DNA from 3 places in the Noviherbaspirillum phoenicis genome. Region 2 is predicted to be linked to each of the others. Evidence: predicted binding sites of a transcription regulator. Region 2 holds the regulator's gene; each other region holds the start of a gene.
The links. The regulator FliA, encoded in region 2, starts transcription of late flagellar genes. The targets are predictions, from matches to a motif close to CTAAAGTTTNNNNNNNNNNNGCCGNTA.
Positions count from the first base shown of each region.

Region 1: ABC383_RS00460 (flagellin N-terminal helical domain-containing protein) is a predicted target of FliA. The motif match lies at 6,047-6,073, and genes of this name have one in related genera.
Region 3: ABC383_RS02575 (flagellar protein FliT) is a predicted target of FliA. The motif match lies at 1,402-1,428, and genes of this name have one in related genera.

Region 1 covers NZ_JBDFLX010000001.1:99,361-107,125, reverse strand. The annotation lists gene ABC383_RS00490 (metal-dependent hydrolase) at 1-275, opposite strand, end outside; gene ABC383_RS00485 (hypothetical protein) at 349-546, opposite strand; gene fliS (flagellar export chaperone FliS) at 689-1,156, opposite strand; gene ABC383_RS00475 (flagellar protein FliT) at 1,427-1,771, opposite strand; gene fliD (flagellar filament capping protein FliD) at 1,774-3,819, opposite strand; gene ABC383_RS00465 (flagellar protein FlaG) at 3,839-4,219, opposite strand; gene ABC383_RS00460 (flagellin N-terminal helical domain-containing protein) at 4,318-5,862, opposite strand; gene sugE (quaternary ammonium compound efflux SMR transporter SugE) at 6,204-6,521, shown strand; gene ABC383_RS00450 (NADP-dependent malic enzyme) at 7,441-7,765, opposite strand, start outside.
Region 2 covers NZ_JBDFLX010000001.1:1,696,833-1,704,597, forward strand. The annotation lists gene ABC383_RS07690 (bifunctional diguanylate cyclase/phosphodiesterase) at 1-1,159, opposite strand, end outside; gene aceA (isocitrate lyase) at 1,303-2,604, opposite strand; gene ABC383_RS07700 (hypothetical protein) at 3,130-4,377, shown strand; gene motD (flagellar motor protein MotD) at 4,455-5,231, opposite strand; gene ABC383_RS07710 (flagellar motor protein) at 5,239-5,979, opposite strand; gene ABC383_RS07715 (RNA polymerase sigma factor FliA) at 5,961-6,692, opposite strand; gene ABC383_RS07720 (MinD/ParA family ATP-binding protein) at 6,698-7,531, opposite strand; gene flhF (flagellar biosynthesis GTPase FlhF) at 7,524-7,765, opposite strand, start outside.
Region 3 covers NZ_JBDFLX010000001.1:558,550-566,314, forward strand. The annotation lists gene fliK (flagellar hook-length control protein FliK) at 1-854, opposite strand, end outside; gene ABC383_RS02575 (flagellar protein FliT) at 863-1,219, opposite strand; gene ABC383_RS02580 (response regulator) at 1,573-2,226, opposite strand; gene ABC383_RS02585 (sensor histidine kinase) at 2,223-3,365, opposite strand; gene ABC383_RS02590 (CheR family methyltransferase) at 3,743-4,609, shown strand; gene cheD (chemoreceptor glutamine deamidase CheD) at 4,618-5,226, shown strand; gene ABC383_RS02600 (ProQ/FINO family protein) at 5,338-5,766, shown strand; gene ABC383_RS02605 (TonB-dependent siderophore receptor) at 6,257-7,765, shown strand, end outside.

The DNA of each region.
Region 1 (7,765 bases), 1.6 Mb from region 2:
TCGAAGTGACCGTGGGTCACCAGGATCAGGTCGACCTTGCCCATGGCCTCCAGCGACTTGAACTGCTCGGGCGTCTTCGGATTGCTGGTGACCCAGGGATCGATCACGATGACCTTGCCGCCCGGCGTGGTGATGCGGGTGGTGGCCTGGCCCAGCCACTGGATCTCCGTCTTGCCTTCGGCCTTGCTCTCCGCCTTGTCCTGCGCATGCAGATGGGGAGCGGCTGCCAGCAGCGCGGCAAGCGCGGCGGCGGCGTGGAATGCGGTTTGTCTCATGAATTTTCCTTGTTATCGCAAGTCACAGAAAAACGGCGCCTTCAATGAAGGCGCCGTATGGCGATGCCGGCCGTCAGGCCAGCGCTTCCTTTGCCGCTTCCTCGGGCGTCAGGCCATCGTAGAACTGGTCGGTAAACCACTCGATCTGTTCCTCGATATGCTCCTGCGCCTCTTCCACCGTGGCGCCGCCCTTCACCAGAAACCCTTCCACTTCGATGCACCAGTGAATCAGCGCCAGGGTTTCCTCGTCGAGTTCCTCTTTCTTGGCCATAGCGTCACCTTTCATCAAGTCGGCACGCCTGTCTTATAGCATGGCTGTGCGCCTTGCAGCAGCGGAACCAAACGCCGGTGCGGCTCTGCGCAAAAGCGCGGCGATGGTGCAGCGCAACCGCCAAGCCCGGCGTCGGCGCGGTTCAGACTGCGTAGGCGCGCAAACCTTGCGCAGCGGCTGCCGGCGGCTGGATTGCCGCGGCGCGGTTGCGCGCAGCGGCTTCCGGATCGATCGCCAGCCAGGCGCCGCGCAGGTCGCCCAGCAGGCGCTGCGCCTCCTCGATGTCTTCCGTGCGGTTTTCCAGGTTGGCCCGCAGCAGGCGGCCAGAAATGTATTCGTACAGCGAATCCAGGCTGCCCGCGATGGCGCCGCCTGCCGACTTGTCCAGGCTGGCGCGCAAGCCTTCCTCGATGATGCGTATCGCCTTGGAAATGGCGCGGCCCTTGGCTGCCACGTTGTTGGCGCGCATTTCAATCAGCGCGATATTGAGCGAAGTGAGCGCGCCGTCGAACAGCATCACGATCAGCTTGTGCGGGCTGGCTGCGGCCACGCCGGTTTCCAGTCCCACACTCGCGTAGGCGTTTGCGCCCTTGTTCATCGAACCAAACATTGCTTTCTCCTTGAAGTCCCTGCGCCATGAAGCCATGGCCAGCCGTGCCGCCTGCGCTCGCCTGCATCGTTGCCTTGCCGGCGCGGTCTGTTTGCAATTTCACTTTCTTTATCGGCACATCCGCATTAATCATTAGCGTTTGCGTAGAGGAATTCTGATAAAAATTTTGCTTTGGGAAGGGGAGGAAAGAAAGCATGGGCAAGCCAGCGCAGAGTCGGTGGCCTCATGCAGAACACCCGCCATGGCAGCGGGCCGTCATGGAAAATTGCGTTAGCCGTAAGCCTTGGCAATGCGCCGGGCCGAGTCGACGCTGTCGAGCAGTGCGCCGACGCTTGCGCGCCACTCCAGCGCCAGCTCGCGGCGCTTGCTCTGGTTGTCCAGTATCTGCTGGATCAATGCCTGCTGCCTGCGCAGCACGTCGGCCGGACGCCGCTGTCCGGCATCGGCCCGCTGCAGGATCGCAAACAGCGCATCCTGCTGCCGCTCCTGCTCGTCCAGCGCCTCCCATTCCCGTTCGCCTGTGGCGGCCAGCATCCTGGCCGACAGGTCGGCCATCTGCTGGTAGGCATCCAGCAGCTGGTTGTCGTCGAGCATGGGCTGATCGTGGTGCATCATGTTCAGTTGGACGAACTGGACAGCGACGCAATCTGCGCCAGCTGCTGGGTCAGGTAGGAACTCACCGAATTGAGCTTGCTGATCTGTGTATCGAGCGCGGTGAACTGCTTGCGCAGGGCGGCCTCGCGGTTGGTCAGCCGGTTCTGCTCCGCCTCCTGCTGCTTGCGCAGGCTGGTGATCGAGGAATTGAGGCCCTTGGTGCGCGCATCCAGGCTGCCGTTCTCGCCGATGATGGTGCCCACCAGCGCGCTGAACTGCGACGCATAGCCGCGCGAGAAATTGACGGTGCCGCGGTCTCCCGTGGTGCCGCCGGTGATGGAGACCTGCAGTCCTTCGGCATCGCCCGTGCCTGCGGTCAGCATGCGGCCCTTGCCGGTGGCGCTGGCGCCATTGATGGTGCCGGCCACGTCCTGCCCCGCCACCGATACCGGGCTGCCGCCGAACACCTGTGCCGCGGCGGCGCCCGACACCGAGAACATCGAGCCGCTGCCATAGGCGTCGGACGTGATCGCAATCTTGCCGTCGACCACCGCCACCTTCACCGGCGAACCGGCATAGGCCTTGCTGGCATTCATCTTCGACTGCAGGTCCAGTGCCAGCGCACCGGCGTCGGCATAGCTGTCATTGAGCGCGATCTCGCTTTGCACGCCGTTCAGGCCCAGTGACAGCTTGTTGTCCGGGGCGGCGAACGTCAGCTGCGTCGGTACGCCTGCGCCGGTGACCGTGCTCTGGCTGGCCATCTGGCTGATGTTCAGGCCATAGGCGCCGGCCTTGGTCGCTGCGGTCGAGGTGGTATAGGACACCAGGCTGTCGCTGGCCTTGCCGGCCGCGGCGAACAGGCCGGCGACGTCATTGAAGTTGGTCTCCAGCGCTTTGGTCAGCTTGGTGGTGTCGAGTTCCAGCGTGCCGTTCTTCTGCATCGTCACGCCAATATCTGACAGCCGGCTGTAAGCGCCATAGCCGCCGCCGATCGAGCTCGACAGCAGGCCGCGCAACTGGTTCTGCGCGCCGCGTATCGAGGAATCGCCATTCAGGATGGCGCCGGTCTTGGTGGTGGCGTTGTAGGCCGAGGCATCGGTGAGCGTCTTGGCGATGGCGTTGTAGGCGCTGACGAACTTGTTCACCGCCGACACCACCGAGGCGCTGTCGCGTGCCACCGTCAGCGTGGTCGGGCTGCCGGCATTGGTCTTGGTCAGGTTGAGCGTCACGCCGGCGATGGCGTCGGTCACGGTGTTGGATGGCTTCTTCACCTTCAGGCCATCGAGCGTGAATTCGGCATCCTGCGCGGCCACCGTCTCCTTCAGGTTCTGCGTTGCCGTTGCGGGATCGTGGTTGAGCAGCCCCGACAGGCCGCCGTCCGGATCGTCCGACACCGAGATCCTCATGCTGCTGGCTTCGCCGGTGGCGCTATTGGTCAGCACCAGCCGGTTGGGCTGGGCGCCGCCGTCGTTGACGATGGTGGCGGTCACGCCGATCTTGGCGCCGTTGATGGCATCGCGTATGCCTGCCAGGGAATTGTTGCTGGCGCCGATGGTGACGGTCTTGCTTTCGGCGGTGCCGGGCTTGAAGGTCGCGCCGGTATAGGTGCCGTCGGCATTTCTGGCCGGCGCGGGATAGATGCCGGAACCGGCTGGGGTTTCAACGGTGCCGGCAATGGTGCCGAACTGGAAGGTGATGGTGCCGGTGCCGACCGTCGTGGTGGTCGACGCCTGGCCTGCCGTCGCCAGTTTCTGCGCCTGCGCCAGCTTGCTCACTTCCAGCGCATAGGCGCCGGGCGTGGCCGTGGAGGTGGCCTTGGCCGACAGCACGGCCGTGTCGGACGCCGTGGCGGTGGCGGCCTGGAACTGCTGCACCGTGGACAGCGAATTGACCGCGGTCTGGAAGCTCGAAAATGCGCTCTGCACCTGCCCGAAGGCCGACACCTTGGACTGGTAGGACGCTTCCTGCGTCTGCAGCGTGGTCAGCTTGCGTCCTTCCACCGACATCAGCTGAGTGACGATGGTATTGATATCCAGGTTGGAACCGATGCCGGGAGCGGACAAGCCCATTTGCGATACTCCTTGCGTGTTATGCCTGCGTCTTGATGAACATGCCCTGGAACTTGTCGATCTGCTTCGATATCGCCAGCAGTTCCTTGGACGGATATTGCCGCAGCACGGTATCGGTATCGGTATCGACCACCTTGACGATGGTGCGTCCGGATTCCTCGTCGATGGAGAACAGGATGCTGCTGGCATGCTGCTTCATCGCGGCATTGAGTTCTTCCACACGCTGCTTGACTTCCTTCGGATCGGCCTCGGCCGCCTCGGCGCCAAGGCTCCCCGCTTCCTGCTGCTTCACAGCCTCCGGCTGCCGTGCTGCGCGCAGCTGCATATCCGCCTGACTGTTGTTGACTCCCTGCGCGGCGAGCGGCGATAAACCGGCGCCTGATACTGGAGCGATGTTCATGATGCACCCTTTCTGCTAATGACAAAACGGAAAACAGTCGCCCGTTTTCCGTTTTATTCGAGAGAACGTCCTGAAACGTTACCGGGCGAGTCCGGGTATTAACCCCTCAGCAGCGACATCACGCTGTTGGGCAGCTGGTTTGCCTGGGCCAGCATCGCGGTACCGGCCTGCTGCAGGATCTGGCTGCGGGTCATGTTCGCGGTCTCCGAAGCGAAGTCGGTGTCGGTGATGCGGCTACGCGATGCCGACAGGTTCTCGGTCGTGGTCGCCAGGCCGGAGACCACGGAGCCGAAACGGTTCTGCAGGGCGCCGAGGTCGGAGCGGCTGTCGTTGATCGACTTCAGCGCGCCGTCGATGGCTTCCAGGGCTTTCTGGGCGCCGGCGGCGGTGGAGATGTCGATGCTCTCGACACTGTTCACCTCGGACACCATGTCTGCGTCATAGGTTCCGGTTGGATCCAGGCCGGTCGCGGCTGCGGCGTTACCCCCCGAAATAACGATCCCATCCTTATTGGTGCTGGTCAGATTAATGGTGCCCTGGGTGGTCACAGGTGCCGATTTGGCGTTTGTGGCGCTATCTGCCTGCGTACCTACGGTCAGACCTGTGACCGATGCAACCGCTGCTGCAGAAGCTACTTTTGTTGCGTCAGTGTCAGCAGCATCGCCAGAAATCCCCAATTGGATATCGCGGCCGTCGGCAGCAGTCAGTGTCAGCTTGCCGGTCTTAGCATCTGCGGTCGCAGTCACACCCGTTTCGGTACTTTTCTTGTTAATAGCTGCCGCCGTGTTTGCACCCTGCCCAATTTCGTCACCACCGTCGGCTATGTCGCCAATGTCAACGCCATTGATCATCAGACTTGCGCCAGCCACAAGAGCGCCTGCGGTAACGCCAGTCTCATCGCTCTCAACCTTTGCTGGCTGTGCAGTTGCGGTTACACCACTTTGTGCAGACACGGCATTGATTGCAGCTGCCTTTGCCCAGGCGCTGGTCGCGCTCTGGCCAGGGGCGGCGCCAGCTTGGGCTGCTCCAACTTGCACGCCATTCAGCGTCAGGTCACCGGCAGCAAGCTTTGTATCGTCGGTCATTGCTCCGCCTTTTGCTTCCGCCTTGAACGTCGCACCGGCACTGCCGAGTTGGGAAGCTCTGGCGCTGCCAATCTTGTCGACAGTGATGCGGTCGTTTTCAGTATTGTTTGCGCCGATCTGGAAGGTTTGCGCACTGAACGAGCCATCCAGCAGCTTCACGCCGTTGAACGAGGAGTTCTTTGCAACGCGATCGATCTCGCTCTTCAGTGCGGTGACTTCGGTCTGCAGCGCGGCGCGGTCGGAATCGCTGTTGGAAGCATTGGCTGCCTGCACTGACAGTTCGCGCATGCGCTGCAGGTTGTTGGAGATCGAGCCGAGGTCGCCTTCGGCGGTCTGCGCCAGCGAGATACCGTCGTTGGCGTTGCGGGCTGCCTGGTTGGAGCCGCGGATCTGGGCGGTCATGCGCTCCGAGATCGCCATGCCGGCAGCGTCGTCCTTGGCGCTGTTGATGCGCAGGCCGGAAGACAGGCGCTGCAGGGAGGTCGTCAGGCCAGCCGACGAGCTGCTCAGGTTACGTTGTGCATTCAGGGAAGCGACGTTGGTATTGATAACGGACATGCTGTTCTCCTAAGAAACTGGTTAAGAAATCTGGCCGCTCAGCCAGCCCGTTCGGTGCCCTGTTCGGCGTTCCCTGCGGGTTACAAGTTACTTAACGGAGGGCCCTGAAAAACCTTGAGGAACTTTTTGAAGTTTTTTTGAAAAAGACTTGACAGCAGACTCGATGACCTTGGTGGCCCGGCTTTAACGGCAAGCGATGCCAAATCTTTAATTTTTTTGGCCATGATCGGCAGGTCTGGGCGCAGTGCAAGCAAAAGCCTTGCTTGCGCTCTTCACCGGACGCCGCAGACTGCGTAGTGTTGAGGCTTTGTGTTTGATGGCGCCCGTCGCCCTGCAATTCCATGAACTGGATACTCCTCATCATCGCCGGCCTGTTCGAAGTGGCCTGGGCCATCGGCCTGAAATACACCGAGGGCTTCACCCGCCTCTGGCCCAGCCTCGGCACCGCCGCCGCGATGCTGGTCAGCATAGGATTGCTTGGCATTGCGATGCGTGGGCTGCCGGTGGGGACGGCTTATGCGGTCTGGGTCGGGGTGGGTGCGGTCGGCACGGTGTTACTCGGCATTGTGCTGTTCGGCGAGTCGGCCAGCGCGGCACGGCTGGTCAGCGTGGGGTTGATTGTGGCGGGGATCATTGGCTTGAAGCTGGCTGGCGAATGAGGCGGACGCGGTTACCGTTACTGTTGAAACCGCCTTTGAAGTACCCGTAGCGACAGCTGATGTGTTTACAGCTGCTTTTGAAGTGACCGTTGCCGTTGCCGTTGCCGTTGCCGTTGCCGTTGCCGTTGCCGTTGCCGTTGCAGTGAAGTCCCGTTGAGCGCGCCGTGTCAGCGGTGCCCGGAGCGGGAAAAGGTGCGGCGTCTGTCTGAGTCAAGCGCAGCTTGGCGAGTTTAGCCGCGCCCCGCTCCGGGTACCGCTGACACGGGAACCCCCGCGCAGCGGGGGCGCGATCATCGGGTCGCCTTTTTTGGTTACTTTTTTGGCGAAGCAAAAAAGTAACCCGGCTGCCGGGACGGACTCCCGGCTTGTCTCCACGGTAGTGCAGCCGTATTGCGTCACCCGGCAAGGCACGGGCAGTACTGTCGGGGTTGTTGTTGACGTTCGTATTGAAACTTCAAACGTCAAAAGCAACTGCTGCTTCGCAGTGACGCCTTACCCCTGGTGAAACAAGCCGACTGCACTATCGTCATGACCAGGCCGGGAGTTCGCCCCGGCGGGCGACCTACTTTTTTTGCTTCGCCAAAAAAAGTAGGCAAAAAAAGGCGACCCGGTGATCGCGCCCTCGCTGCGCGAGGGTCCCCGTGCCGTCGGTGCATGGAGCGGGGCGCGGCTAAACTCGCCAAGCTGCGCTTGACTCAGACAGACGCCGCACCTTTTCCCGCTCCACGCACCGACGTCACGGCGCGCTCAACGGGACTTAAAGGCAACTTCAGAAGCAACCGCAACGGCAACTGCAACTGCAACCGCAACGGCAACTGCAACCGCCACAGCAATTACCGACCGCCCTCCTCCCCAAATAAATCGACCCGAAAAAAAACCGCTGCCATCAGCAGCGGTTTTTAATCAAAGCTTAAAGCGCTCAGCGCTGATACACCGCATCTACCACACACAGCGCCGTCATGTTGACGATGCGTCGCACGGTCGCTGACGGCGTCAGGATGTGTACCGGCTTGGCGCAGCCCAGCAGCACCGGCCCGATCGCAATGCCGTTGCCGGCCGTGGTCTTGAGCAGGTTGTAGGCAATGTTGGCGGCGTCGATATTGGGCATCACCAGCAGGTTGGCTTCGCCGCTCAGGCTGCTGTCGGGCATGGTGCGCTTCAACAGCGCCGGGTTCAGCGCGGTGTCGCCATGCATTTCGCCATCGACTTCCAGTTGCGGGTCCAGCTCGCGCAGCAGCGCGAGC
Region 2 (7,765 bases):
CTCCCGAACGCATCGGGCGCAGCATGTAGAAACCTTCATTGGCGCCCTCCGTGGCGACCCGGTAGGTGGCGCGCACCGATTCCATCTGCTGCTTGCGCCAGGCCAGGCGGGCCGCCATGATGCTGGCCACCAGCCCGAAGAACAGCAGCGCGACGCTGCCGCCCAAGGCATAGTCGCGATACGCCGCGCGCGTGGCATGGTATCCCGTCAACGCTTCGTTTTCCGAAATGCCGACCATCGCCATGAAGGGATAACCCTGCAGCTTGCGCCAGCCGACGTAGCGTGCCTGGCCGTCGGCGAAGGCAGGCCGGCCTTCCATGCGCATTGCGCCCTCGGTGCTGCTGAAGGTGGTGCTGTGATGCAGAACCGGCGAAGCCGACGTATGGATCGTGTCGCCCAGGCGCGCGGTGCGCACCGCGCCTTCGAGGTCGACCATGGCCAGCAGGCCATCGTTGCCCAGGCTGACATCGTCATAGAACTCGGAAAAATAGCCGGAGCCGATCGATACCGCCACCACGCCGGCGAAGCTGCCGTCCGCCGCATTGAGCCGGCGCGTGAAGGGCAGGATGGCCGTGCCCGTCGCCGGCCAGATCAGGGGCATGCCCACGCGGGCGGCGAGGGAATCGTTGTTGCGGTGGTAAATGAAGTATTCGCGCGAGGCGCCCGACGGCCGGGCATTCAGGTTCACCGTGGAAGTGACCGGCATGCCGTCCTTGTCCAGGATGGTGACGGTGATGAGCTGCGGCGCGATCAGCAAGCCCTGCCGGCGGAAGTCCTTCAGGTCGAGCGCGCCGCCGGTATGGTTCCAGTCGTACTGCACCTGCATCGCGATCTGGTCCATCTGCTCGATGGTGCGGGTGAGGTACTGCGCATAGGCGCCGGACAGGGACGCCACGCTCTTCAAGGCATTGTCCTGCGCCACCTGGCGGTCGGTATGGAGCCTGACCAGCGTCGCCCCCCACAGGAGGCCGCCCAGCAGCAGACACAGTGCTGGCCATATCAGCACCGAGAGAAGATTGCCTTTCAAGAACTGCAGTTTTTGCATGCCTGGACGCTTGCGATGGATGATCAGGCTGCCGCGGGCAGACGCCACGCGGGTAAAGCCGGCAACGCGCAGGTTCGCTGGCCAGAAGCCCGGATCGCAGAAACAGTCGCGCAAGTTTCATGCAGGCGAAGTTGCTTTCCCGTCCGCATAAGTTCCAGATGGTAACACGCGCTGCAGTGAAATTGTCCTAAGGAAACACAAAAGGCCGCATTCAGCGGCCTTTTGTGGTCATGCGATTACGAACGTTTCAGGCCGGATCAGGCCACCTTCTTGTTCGCATCGAAGAACTGCTCATCTTCGGTCGAGCCATGCAGCGCGGTCGTGGACGACTGGCCTTGCTGGATGGTCTGGGTGACGGCGTCGAAGTAGCCGGTGCCGACTTCGCGCTGATGCTTCACGGCGGTAAAGCCACGCTCGGCGGCGGCGAATTCGGCTTCCTGCAGTTCCACGAAGGCGCTCATGTTGTTGCGGGCATAGCCGTAGGCCAGGTTGAACATCGAGTAGTTCAGCGAATGGAAGCCGGCCAGCGTGATGAACTGGAACTTGTAGCCCATGGCGCCGAGTTCACGCTGGAACTTGGCGATGGTGGCGTCGTCCAGGTTCTTCTTCCAGTTGAACGACGGCGAGCAGTTATAGGCCAGCATCTTGTTCGGGAACTTCGCATGCACGGCTTCGGCGAACTGCTTGGCGAAGGCCAGGTCCGGCTTGCCGGTTTCACACCACACCAGGTCGGCATACTCGGAATAAGCCAGTGCGCGGGAAATCGCCTGCTCGATGCCGGGACGCACGCGGTAGAAGCCTTCCACGGTGCGCTCGCCGGTGCAGAACGGCTTGTCGATATCGTCCACGTCGGAGGTCAGCAGGTCGGCTGCTTCGGCGTCGGTACGGGCGATCACCAGTGTCGGGGTGCCGGACACGTCGGCCGCCAGGCGGGCTGCCGCCAGCTTCTCGCAAGCTTCGCGGGTTGGCACCAGCACCTTGCCGCCCATGTGGCCGCACTTCTTCACCGATGCCAGCTGGTCTTCGAAGTGCACGCCTGCGGCGCCGGCTTCGATCATGGACTTCATCAGTTCGAAGGCGTTGAGCACGCCGCCGAAGCCGGCTTCTGCGTCGGCCACGATGGGCGCGAAGAAGTCGATGTCATCCTTGCCTTCGGACCACTGGATCTGGTCGGCGCGCTGGAAGGTGTTGTTGATGCGCTTGACCACCATCGGCACCGAGTTGACCGGGTACAGCGACTGGTCGGGATACATTTCACCGGCCAGGTTGGCGTCGCCGGCGACTTGCCAGCCGGACAGGTAGATCGCCTTCAGGCCGGCTTTCACCTGCTGCATCGCCTGGTTGCCGGTCAGCGCGCCCAGGGTGTTGACGAACGGTTCGGTCTTGAGCAGGTTCCACAGTTTTTCCGCACCGTGCTTGGCGATGGTGTGCTCGATCTGCATCGAACCACGCAGGCGAACCACGTCTTCAGCGGTGTAAGGACGCTTCACGCCTTCCCAGCGCGCATTCTCTGCCCAATCTTTTTCCAGTGCCTGGATCTGCTCTTGACGGGTTGCCATGGTGATTTCTCCTGTGTTGATGTAAGTGATTCGGGTCGGTCCGGAAGCGCTTGAAAACGTTCCGGCATGGGATAAATAGTAGGCTTTATTTTGCAGGGCAACAAGGTCTTATATAAGACATATGACATAAAATTTATCCTTTTAAATCATCATCTTAATTTTGCTATTTTGCGATGCGAAATTAAATTCCTGTGTATGAAATCGAAATCTGGTGCTATGCACAGGACATTTTTCATAATGTGGGAACTGATTTCCGGCTCATGAAATGTGCATTGTTTCAAGAGCAACCTCTGGCAGGAGCAACCCAGTTACAGACTGGGTTATTAGCATGAACAGGAATGCTGGACCGGTGCAGCATTGCGTGGCTTGATTACAGCGCTTCGCACAAGGCGCATCGCCGCGCAGGCGTTCGGGTTTTTGTCTTACCCTCGAGAACGATCTGAAGTCCATCGGATACATAGGCTGCAAATCGCAGGCTCGATACTGCACTGCGCCCAATTCCCACTCATCATCGAATCCAAACCTATGGCGGACAAATCTCCAAGCACATCGGGCACAACAGCAAGACAGCAAAGACTTGGCTCCGAATCACCAGGTAAAATCAACAAGGCCAAGGTAGGCTTGCAGGAACCAGATATCAAGCGTGAAGTAAAGATAAAAGAAATCAACCTGATAGCCTTTCGCACATTAGATGACGCAACGAAGTGGAAAAGGCTCAACAGCCTGATCAGGGTTGGACAAGGCCCTCTGAGATTATGGAAAGACGAAGTCGACGGCCAAAGGGTTCTGTATTTGCGTCCACGAACCTGGGGTCAGTATTTCTACGAAACGCTGTTTCTCTTTCCTGCCGAGCAGGAAGCACGATGCGACAAGGTTCGCGCCGCAATTCAGATGTATATCTGCCCCTATCTGGATGCGCAGGAAACAACGACTACGCTGACGCCAAACCCGGGGGAAACGCGGACCGCTACCTTACTGAACACGGAAAGGACGGCAATACTCGATCGATTGGATTGTCGCGTCTACACCGACCGTATCGACCCTGCTTCCTTTTACGGCAGCAAGCCCAGGCATGCCCTGGATAAGAAAGAAAAAGGGAATATCTTTAGCCAGGAAATGCGTAGGGCATACCACGGCATGACTACGGTCCCCAAAGGCTTGTCCATCGCCAGGATCGCGCCATTCAAAGTGATGGCCGATGTACGCATCCTGACAAGAACAACTCACATCCTGGCAGATAAATTGCTGACTCCTGGTGAGAACTGCAGTCCACCAGGGACATGGACTTGCAAAAAAAAGAAGCAGTCTAGAAACAAGCGCAGCCCGCAGGAATACTACAAAGGCATGCTGGATACATACGCTAAAAACAAGCGCACGATAGTGCTTGAAGTAGCAGACGACGGCGATGAACACTGGCGTGCGGCATATGATGCCGCGCACCAATGGCTGGCCGAACAGCCAGCAACTGACAAACCATCCGTCATGCTGGTCCCGCTCTACCGGGTCGATGATTTCCTGCCTTCGATGCACAAGAAATCTCACGACCAGGGATGGCCGGTGCTTATGGCAAACAAGTTAGGGATGGAAGACGTGAGAGTTCCGAATCAGACCTCTTATCTCGCTGCATCCCCTGAGACCAGTAATGCAAGCAGCGTCAATTCCAAAGGAGACCTGCGAGATGAGAGATTGGACATCATTTTTGAAACCCCTGGCGGCAACGACAACGACAACGACAACGACAACGACAACGACAATTACACAATCGTAAAGTGATCCGATTACCTTGGTTCAAACAAGGACCGGGACACTGTTCCCGCTCCACCATGCAAGCAGTGATGGAGCGCCAGTAGTCACCGCCCCGACCCAATCTCCACTTCCCGCTGCACATCCGGCAGATTCGACATGATCATCAGCTGCACCCGCCGGTTGCGCAGCCGGCCTTCCGGCGTGTCGTTGGACTCCACCGGACGGTTCGCGCCGTGGCCAATCGCTGTGAGGCGGACCGGCGCCACGCCGTTGTCGATGAACAGCCGCACCACGCTGGAGGCGCGCACCGAGGACAGTTCCCAGTTCGAGGGATAGAGCGCAGTGCGGATCGGCACATTGTCGGTGTGGCCTTCCACCTGGATCGCATGCAGGTCGTCCTTCAGCACCTGCGCCACCGCGGCCAGCGCTTCGGTCGATGGCGCGGACAGTTTCGCGTCGCCCGGCGCGAACAGCACGCTGGCATTGATCTCCACCGTGATGCCGCGCGCGCCCTGGGTCACTTTCACCTTGCCCTGGCTGGCCAGGGGCGCCAGCGCGGTCAGCAGGTCGCGCGCGATCGTGGTCAGCTGCTCCTTCTCGCGCCGGATCGCATTGTCGTTCAGGCGGCTGCGGTAGATGGACTGGCGCGGCAGCAGCGGCAGTTCGGGAGCCAGCCTGTCATGCACCGGCGGCGCGGCGGACGGCAGGCGGCCGAAGGCGGTGGTCAGGGCATTGGATGCCACCTTCACCTTGCCGTCGTTGACGGAGGACACCGCATACATCACCACGAAGAAGGCGAACAGCAGCGTGATGAAGTCGGCATAGGACACCAGCCAGCGCTCCTGGCTTTCCGGCTCTTCCTCGTAGCGTTTGCGCGCCATGAGCGGTTCAGGCGGCCCAGGCCGCCATGCGGTCCTCGATCAGCCGCGGGTTCTCGCCGGCGGCCAGGCCCGCCATCACTTCCACCAGCATTTCGCGCCGCCCCACTTCATTCTGCACCTGCGCCTTGAGCTTGCCGGCGATCGGTAAAAACAGCAGGTTGGCCAGGCCCACGCCATACACCGTGGCGACGAAGGCAACCGCGATGCCGGCGCCGAGCTTGCCCGGGTCGCCCAGGTTTTCCATCACCTGGATCAGGCCCAGCACCGCACCCAGGATGCCCACCGTGGGCGCATAGCCGCCGGCCGACTCCCAGACCTTGACCACGGCGCGCTCGCGCCGCTCGTAGATGTTGATGTCCTGCTCCAGCACCAGCCGCAGACGGTCGCCGTCGGTGCCGTCGACGATCATGCGCAAGCCCTTCCTGATGAAGGGATCGGTCTCGCGCTCGCAATGGCGCTCCAGGCTCAGCAGGCCTTCCCGGCGCGCGCTGTTGCTCCAGAAGACGAAAGAACGCGACAGCCGGGCATGGTCGTCGCCCGGCGGCAGGAAAGCATGGCGCGCCATGCGCAGGGCGGCGATGAAGTTGCGCAGGCCGGACTGCATCAGCACCGCGCCCAGCGTGCCGACCACCACGATCAGGAAGGCCGCCGGCTGCACCAGCGAGCGGGCCTGGCCGCCTTCGAGCATCTGGCCGGCGGCGATCCCGCCCACGGCCAGCAGCAGACCGGCTAGGCTACCCCAGTCCATGCCTGCTCCCGGAGTCTGGCGCGCATGCGCGCTACGGCCTGGCTATGGAGCTGGCAGACCCGCGATTCGGACACGCCCATGATGGCGCCGATTTCCTTGAGGTTCATCTCCTGCTCGTAGTACAGGCCCATCAGGATCTTCTCGCGCTCGGGCAAGGCCTCGATGGCCTCGATGACGGCGCTGCGAAAGCCCGTGTTCATCAGCGCCTGCAGCGGATCGGCCGAGCTGTCGGTGCAATAGCGGTCCAGGAAGTGCTCGCCGGCCTCGCCGTCCTGGAAGTCCTCGTAATAGACCAGCTGGTGGCCGCCGGCGTCGGCCAGCATGTCCTGGTATTCCGCCAGCGACATCTTGAGCCGCGCCGCCACTTCGCTTTCGGTCGGCGCTCGGCCGAGCTTCTGCTGCATCTCGGTCATCGCGACCTCGATCTTGCGCATGTTCTGGCGCATGTTGCGCGGCATCCAGTCGCTGCTGCGCAATTCATCCAGCATGGCGCCGCGGATGCGCTGCACCGCATAGGTCTCGAACTGCGCGCCGTGGGTTTCCTCATAGCGGCTGATCGCGTCCAGCAGGCCGATCATGCCGGCCTGGATCAGGTCGTCGACCTCGACGCTGGGCGGCAGCTTGGCGCGCATCAGGTGCGCCAGCTTCTTCACCAGCGGCGCATGCTGCGTCAGCAGGTGGTTGCGGTCGGATTTTCCTTGTACGGTGTACATGTGCTTCAAGCCCCGATGGTGGCGCCGCAGGGCAGCGCGCTGCGCCGGCCGCCCGCCTGCATCGCGCAGCGGGAAAAGCGGCCAGCCAGGTCGCGGAACGCCACGGAGGCGCCCGCCAGTGGAAATGCGTCGATTACAGTGCGGCCCAAACGGGTGGCCCGCACCAGGTGCTCGTCGTGCGGAACCGACCCGATGGATTGCAGCTCCAGCGCCAGGTAACGTCGGGCGGCGGCTGCGATGTTCCTGTAGATCATGCCGGCGCGCACGATGCCGGCACCGGTCACCAGCACGCTGACAGGGCGGCGGCCATACCGCTCCGACACCCGCTTGATCAGCGCATAGGCGGCGGTGATCGATTCCGGGCTGTCTTCGACCTGCACCACGATGTCGCCCTCTCCCATGGCCTCCAGCGGCAGCGCGTTGGCGGCGTCGAGTTCGGCATCGACCAGCACGATGTCGTTGTCCAGGGACAGTCGGGCAAACAGCGCCGACAGATGTTCGCGCTCGAAGGCGTTGGTGCTGCCGCGCGCCATCACGGCGATGCCAAAGCCCTGCGGCATTGGCAGCACCACGTCCGCCAGGCGCGCCTCCGCGCGCGCCGCCTGCAGCAGCGTGCCGCCGTGCATGCGGTCCAGCCCCGCGCCCACGCCGCGCGCGGTGGCGCAGGCGTCGAGCAGCAGCACGCCGCTGCCGGCGCGGGCCAGCGAGGCGCCCAGGTTCAGCAGCGTGGCGCTCTTTTCATGGTCGGGCGTGGCTGACAGGAAGGTCAGCACCCGCGGCGCCGGCTTGGCGACCATGCGGCGCAGGCCCTCGGCCTGGTCGATGCGGATGCTAGCCAATTGCCACCTCGCGCAGCGACTGGTCATTCATCATGCGGGCGGTGTTGCCGATCACCAGCGGCAGCTCGTCGTCCTGGTACTGGAACGGCGCGGTCTCGCGCTTCATCTTGAAGGCCCGGTCGATCAGGAAGTTGGGCCGCGCCAGGTGCAGGTCTTCCGGCACCCGCTGGCCATTGGCGATGTATTGCAGCTGCAGCTTCTGGCGGATGATCACGTCCAGCACGCTGCCGATGG
Region 3 (7,765 bases), 1.1 Mb from region 2:
ACCGTGCTCTGCCAGGCGCGCTCGGCCGGCGGCTGCGCCGTGGCGGACTGGTCGCGGGCCTGTTCGCGCACTTCCCATTGCATGGCCTGGCCCGGCAACAATTCGCCCTGCCAGCTCACGCCGCGCTGTTCCAGGGTCTCGAGCTGCAGGCGGATCAGGGGCGCGGCGTCGAGCGCCGGTGGCGCGCCATCGGCATGGGAAGGCGCGGCCATGCCGGGCATGCCCTGGATGACCTGCAGCTCGGAAGGGCTGTCGGCGGGAATGACCTGCGCGGCCTGCATCTGCGGCTCGCGCTGCAGCTGCGGCAGGGAACGGGCGCCGTGCGCCCACTGGCTGACGTGAGACTCATAGAACAGGCCGCTGTACTCCAGGCTGCCTTGCAGCGCCTGCGCCAGCGGCGCGGCCTGCAGAGGCGCGTTTGGCGCAGCCAGCGGCGCGGCGCCGGCCAGCGCCGCCATTGGCGCCGACGCGCTTGACGCGGCCGATGCCTGCATCAGGCTGCTGACCAGCCGGGCGGCGGGACTGACGGATGTTTGGTCCTGCGCTGCCGGCCGCTCCAGCAGGAACAGCGGGCGCGGCTCGCGTCCCACCATGGTCAGCGACAGCTGTTCCCCGACCCGGGTGCCTTCCGGCAAGGCCATGCGGGCGGCGGTATCGGCAATGCCCACCACGAAGTCGCCATTGGACAGGCGCGACAGCACCTGCGCCTGAAACGCCTTGCCGGTTTCCAGCGCGGTCAGGCGGCGCAGGCTTTCCTGGCCGGGCTCGCCGAGCGCGGCGACCGGCACCGTAGCGCCGACCGGCGCAGCCGGGGCGATGCCGCCGATGCCGCCGATGCCTGGAGGAGCCGCCATGGGCCGGCCTAGCCCTTGTGGCCGTTATGGCCGCCAAGGCCCTTGTGGCCATCGCGCTGGGACGGCCGCTGGGCGACGCCCTGCAGCAGCCGCGACAGCTGGTGCAATGAAGGTTCGGTGATGTTGCGTATCTCGCGGTCGTCCGCCAGGATGGATTGCAGCAGGCGCACCTTGCGCGCCCGCAGTTCCGCCGGCAGCGCGGGCGCCGGCCCGCCGTGCCTGAGCACTTCCACCTGGTCGGCGCAGGCCTGTTCCAGCCGCTGCAGCGCATCCCAGTCGTGCGAGCGGGCCGCGGTGAGCATCTGGCGCGTCAGGGTCGACACATTCTCATACAGGCGGATGACGTCCTCGCTGCTCATTGCCATGGGCCCGCCACTGTCAGGCCGGACCGGGCCGCGCCGGCGTGCCGCGGGGCGGGCAGAGCACAGGCGCTGCCTGCGCCATGCATACTTCCAAACATACTTCTGTCTCCTGATCCGGATTGAGGCCGCGCTGTCGACTGCCGTCGTGAAAGCGCCCAGGGCGCGAAAATCACACTCTAACGGTATAACGGCAGCTTCAATCAGGACTTTAGAGGGGCAAAGCTGCCCTTATTCAGACATCAACATGGTCGGGACGCCGGGGCAGGGAGGCCGGGCGCGATGGCGCCCTTGGCCGGGCCGGCCTGGCGATGGCGGCCGACTTGCCCCGGTCGCACGAACCGGCCAGGCCGGAGGCGCTAATCCACCAGCTTGTGCTTGATCGCGTAATGGGTCAGTTCGGCATTGTGCCGCAGCCGCATCTTGGCCAGGAGGCGCGAGCGGTACATGCTCACGGTCTTGACCGACAGCGCCAGCTCGGCGGCGATGTCGCTGACCGCCATGCCCGAGGCGATCATGGTCAGGGTCTGGAATTCCCGGTCCGACAGGCTTTCATGCAGCACCTCGTCGCGGTCGTCGCTGACCTGGTTGGCCAGTTGCTGCGCCAGTTCCGGGCTGATGTACTTGCGCCCCGACGCCACCTGGCGGATCGCATTGACCAGCTCGGCCGGGGCGCTCTGCTTGTTCAGGTACCCAGAAGCGCCGGCCTTCAGCGCCCGCACCGCGTACTGGTCTTCGCGGTGCATGGACAGCATCAACACCGCCAGCGCCGGCTTTTCCTTGCGGATCTGCTTCAACACCTCGATGCCGCTGCGGTCGGGCATGGAAATGTCCAGCAGCAGCACGTTGCTGTCGCAGCCGCGCACCAGCTGCACCGCCGACAGGCCGTTCTCGGCTTCGCCCTCGACCACGATATTGCTGGTGTCGGCCAGGATCTGCTTCAGGCCCTCGCGCACGATCGCATGGTCGTCGGCAATCAATACCTTGATGGTCTTCCCGTTGTTCCTGTTCATGATGCGGCCGCTTCCCGGTGATGTTCGCGCGCCGGCGGCAAGGGCAGCCGCACCGCCACCCGGCAGCCCGGCCCGGCGTCGTTCGGCCCGACGTCGATCTTGCCGCCCAGCGCATGCACGCGCTCGACCATGCCGCGGATGCCGAAGGACTTGGGCTTCATGCGGTCGGCCGGCGACAGGCCGCGGCCGTTGTCGCGCACTTCCAGCGCAATCGCATCGTCCAGCACGTCTAGCCTGACTTCAACCCGGGAAGCATGGGCATGCTTGCCGATATTGGTCAGGGCTTCCTGGAAGATGCGGAACAGGCCGGTCGCCTGGTCCGCCGGCAGGTCCACGTCCTCGACGCTGGCGTGGGGTCCGCGCAGTTCGCACGGTATGCCAAGCTGCTTCTCGAATTCCTGCGCCTGCCAGGCAATCGCCGCGACAATGCCCAGGTCCAGCGTGCTGGGGCGCAGGTCGCGGGAAATCCGGTGCGCCGCTTCTATGGTGCGGTCCACCAGCGCATCCACGTAGTCCGCCTTTTCGCGCAGCAGGGTGTTGCCCTCCGGCAGGCGCCGGGTAAGCTGGGACAGGGCCATCTTGATGGCGGTCAGGTTGCCGCCCAGGTCGTCGTGGATTTCCCGCGCGATCCGGGTGCGCTCCTCTTCCTTGACCCGCTCCACGTGGGCCGACAGTTCTTCCAGCTGGCGCCGCGAGCGCAGGATGTCCTGCGCGGCCTTCTTGCCCTGGGTGATGTTGGTCATCAGCCCGTCCCACTGGATGCCGACGCCGTCGATGCGGCGCGGCGTGGCGCGCAGGTTGATCCACTTGATGTCGTGCCAGGTCTCGATCCAGATCCGGCCTTCCCAGTTCCAGCCCGCCAGGCGGCCGGCCGATGCCTGCATCGTCTCCAGGTAGGAAGCGCGGTCTTCGGGTTCGATCAATTGCAGCAGCAGGCCGGGGTCGTTGCGCAGCCGGTTGGCGGAGATGCCCAGCAGGCTGGCGCAGCCGCGGCTCAGGTACGGGAATGCCTGCGTGCCGTCATCGCGCAACAGGAACTGGTACACCAGTCCCGGGGTATTGGAAGCAACCGCTAGCAGGTCGGATGTGCCCGCCTGATGTGCCGCTTCCTGGCTGTCGTGCTGAATGCTTGCCGCCATGCTGTTCTCGTGCCGCCATCCGCCGCTTGATGGCGAAAACGGCAATTGTTATTTCTTGTTCGTAAAATTGTTGCGCATTTCTAATCGAACGCCGCAACGATTGCCGCACAATAGCATTTTTGTGTGGAAACCTGAAGCCAGCGCAAACCCGGTGTGACGGGAAGCGCACACCGCATTGTTTCTTGTGGGAAATTGCGCTATAAGATTGTTTCTGTCTGCCCACCGGTGAACATGCTAAAGACCGGAGGCCGGCTGCCGATAATCAGGGGCAGGAGAGGGAAGCGGAAACCCCCAGCGGATAGTACGACTGGCGCCGGCGCCCTGAACACGCACTGCTAACACTTGAATAACGCAACACCGAACCCCGCGGAAAAACGATGGTCGTCAGCATGAAAACAGGCCGGGTGCAGCAACGTGCCGAAGGCTTGAAGGAATTCGAATTTACCGCACGCGATTTCGAGCGGGTGCGCGCGCTGATCTACAAGCAGGCTGGCATCGCCCTCGCGCCGGGCAAGCAGGAAATGGTCTACAGCCGCCTGGCGCGGCGGCTGCGCTCGATTGGCATGCATTCATTCGAACACTATCTCGACATGCTGGAGCAGGACCGCGCCAGCGCCGAGTGGGAGTCGTTCACCAATGCGCTGACCACCAACCTGACCTCGTTCTTCCGGGAGGAGCATCATTTCCCGATCCTCGCCGAGCATGTGCGCAACCGGCGCGACGTCAAGGTCTGGTGCTCGGCCGCGTCCACCGGCGAGGAGCCGTACTCGATCGCGATGACGCTGTGCGAAGCCTTCGGCACGCTGACGCCGCCGGCGGAGATCCTGGCCACCGACATCGACACCAATGTGCTGGCCACCGCCGAGGCCGGCGTCTATCCGATCGAGCGGGTGGAGCGGCTGTCGCCCGAGCGGCTGCGCCGCTTCTTCCAGCGCGGCACCGGCGCCCAGGCCGGGCTGGTGCGGGTGCGGCCCGAGCTGCGCAAGCTGATCACGTTCCGCCAGATCAACCTGCTCGACGACAGCTATCCGATCAAGTCGGCCTTCGACGTGGTGTTCTGCCGCAATGTGATGATCTATTTCGACAAGCCGACCCAGGGCCGCATCCTGTCGCGCTTTGCGCCGCTGATGAAGCCGGACGGCCTGCTGTTTGCCGGCCATTCGGAAAACTTCCTGTATGTCAGCGACGCATTCAAGCTGCGCGCCAAGACGGTCTACCAGCTGGCTTCGGCTCGCCCATTCTGAGAGCATCCATGCCCATCGCCAAGCCCGAGCATTTCGCCAGCAACCTGTACTACGACCGCACCTTCGACAGCGACGCCGCGAAAATCCTGCCCGGCGAATTCTATTGCACCATCAAGGACATGCTGATCGTGACGGTGCTGGGTTCCTGCGTGGCGGCCTGCATCCGCGACCGGGTGTCGGGCATCGGCGGCATGAACCACTTCATGCTGCCCGATGGCGGGGACAGCGACAATCCGCTGATTTCCGCCTCGGCCCGGTATGGCACCTTTGCGATGGAAGTGCTGATCAACGAACTGCTCAAAAGCGGCGCGCGCCGGGAAAACCTGGAAGCCAAGGTGTTCGGCGGCGGCAACGTGCTGCGCGGCCTGACGGCGCTGAATGTCGGCGAGCGCAATGCCGCCTTCGTGCGCGCCTACCTGAAGGCCGAGGGCATCCGGGTGGTGGCGGAAGACCTCAACGACGTCTTCCCGCGCAAGGTCTATTTTTTTCCGCGCACCGGCCGGGTGCTGGTCAAGAAACTGCGGGAACTCAACAACAACACCCTGGTCAACCGCGAACAGGATTACGCCAGCCGCCTGCAGGGCGGCAAGGTCGGCGGCGAGGTCGAGCTGTTCTGACGCGTTGCGCCATCCGGCGATTTTTTTCCGCCGCCGGCCCGGCGCCAGCCGGCCGGCGGCGGCCGGCGTGCTATGCTCCCGCCATTTCAAAACCAACCCCGCAAGCTGTCCATGACTACACCGACTCCCGTTCCCAGCCCGGCGCAGGCCGCACGCGTCCTGCTGAAACAGCTGCAGGCTGATTTCGAGGTGTTCCGCCAGGCCAAGCCACTGGCCATCGGCATCGACAAGCAGCTCATCGCCAAGCTGCCCGATGTCAACCGCAAGGTGCTGCGCATTGCCCTGGGCATGCACACCAATTCGCTGCGCTACCTGAAGGTGATGGAAAAGGCGACCGAGCGCTTCAACCTGGAAGGGCAGGTCGATGGCGAAGTCACCGACACCCATCGCAGCCATGCCGCGCAGACCGTGCGCGAGCGGCTGAAGAAGGAAGCCGACCAGCGCCGCGCCGAGCGCGCCGCCCAGCAGGCCGAGGAAGCGCGCCGCCAGAGCGAGGAAAAGCTGCACCAGCTGGCGGCCAAGTTCTCGCGCGGCCGCTGATCCACAGGGCCAGGCTTCTCCGGCCCGCGTTGACGCGCCGGCCGGCATCCCAAGGAAGGCTGCAGCGCGATCCATGCGATGCAAAAGCGGCCAGTGCAGTTTCGTAGTGTGCAATACCCCGTAGGGGCATTACGCCATCGGCCAAGCACGGAAGGCCGTCGCCATGACCATCACGGTACGCGACGCAAGGTGCAATGCCCTTCGGGTAGTGCGCCCTACGACCTCTGCTTCCAAGCCGTGCCCCATTTGTAAATGAGAATGATTCCCACTAAAATGGCGGCCGTGTTTCGGAAAAATAAGAAACACGGCGACCGGCGCGGTTAACGCCCGGACGCATTCATCGTCATTTCCGCCAGCCAGACCGGCATTCGCGCCGGCAGTCAGCCAGAAATTTTCCTGTTTCGTCCCGGCCGGACCGCGGCATTGCCGCGCGCCGCGCATGCCTTGCAGCCGGGACGGCAGCGCAACCTACATCAGACCAAGGTATCCCATGCCATTGCGCCGTACCGCGCTCGCCCTGTCGCTGGCCGCCATCCCTCTTTCCCCTGTCCTTGCCCAGACCGCGCCGGCCGAACTGGCGCCGGTGGACGTGATCGGCGAGCGCGCCGGCAGCTACAAGTCCAATAGTGTGCAGGTCGGCACCTTCCGCGACCTGGCGCCGCTGGACGTGCCGCAGACCAGCAATGTGGTCACGCGCGAGGTGCTGGACGCGCAGGCCGCTTTCGGCCTGTTCGACGCGCTGCGCAACACCGCCGGCGTGACCCGCTCGCAACTGTCCGGCTCGACCTACGACAACATCGCGATCCGCGGCATCCTGGTCGAGAACCGCGGCAATTACCGGCTCAACGGCTCGCTGCCCATCATCAACCTGATCGACGTGCCGCTGGAGAACAAGGAGCGGGTCGAGGTGCTCAAGGGCGCATCGTCGCTGTACTACGGCTTCGTGCCGCCGTCCGGCATCGTCAACCTGGTTACCAAGCGGGCCGGCAGGCAGGACGTGACCGACTTCACACTGACGGCCAACCAGTACGGCGGCGCCAGCATGCATGCCGACATCGGCCGCCGCTTCGGCGATGCGCAGCAGTTCGGCGCCCGCGTCAACCTGGCCGAGGGCAGGGAAGATACCGGCATCGCCAACTACGGCGGCAGCCGGCAGCTGGCCAGCGCCGCGTTCGACTTCCGCGCCAGCCGCGACCTGGTCTTCAAGCTGGACCTGGAGCATTACCGCAAGACGGTGTCGGAGCAGGCGGCGATCCGCATCCCGGGCGCCGCCAACGGGCGCATCAGCTTGCCCGGCGTGCCGAACAACCGCCAGAACCTGGCCGCGGAATGGCAGAAATACGATGCCCAGGCGACCAACCTGCTGTTTCGCACCGATTATTCGATCAACGACAACTGGTCGCTGCTGCTGGAAGCCGGCAAGGCGCGCACCGAACGCGACCGCCATTTTTCCGAATTCCGCAGCTACAGCCTGGCCAGCGGCGACGGCACCCTGCTGAATTACTTTGGCCGCGGGCAGACCTATGACAATGAAAACTACCGCGCCGAGGTGACCGGCCGGCTTGCCACCGGGCCGCTGGCCCACGAAGTCAGCCTGGGCTACAACCTGAACCGCCGAGGTTCCGCGTCCGGCGCGTCCGCCACCCCGGTGGGCGTGGCGCAGAACCTGTACGACCCGGTGCCGATCGCGCGGCTGTCCCCGGCCTATACGGTGCCGTCCGCCCGTTCCGACATCCGCGACGCCGGCTGGTACCTGTCGGACCGCATCCAGATCAGCGAACGCTGGCAGGCCATGGCCGGCCTGCGCAGCAGCAGCTACCGCAGCGCCTCGGCCAGTTCCCGCTACGAGGCCGACGACGTGACGCCGTCGCTGTCGCTGATGTTCAAGCCCAGCCCGAAGACCTCGGTCTACGCCAGCTACATCGAGGGCCTGGAGGAGAGCGGCCAGGCGCCGCTGAACCGCGCCAATGCCGGCGAGTGGCTGGCGCCGGCGGTGGCC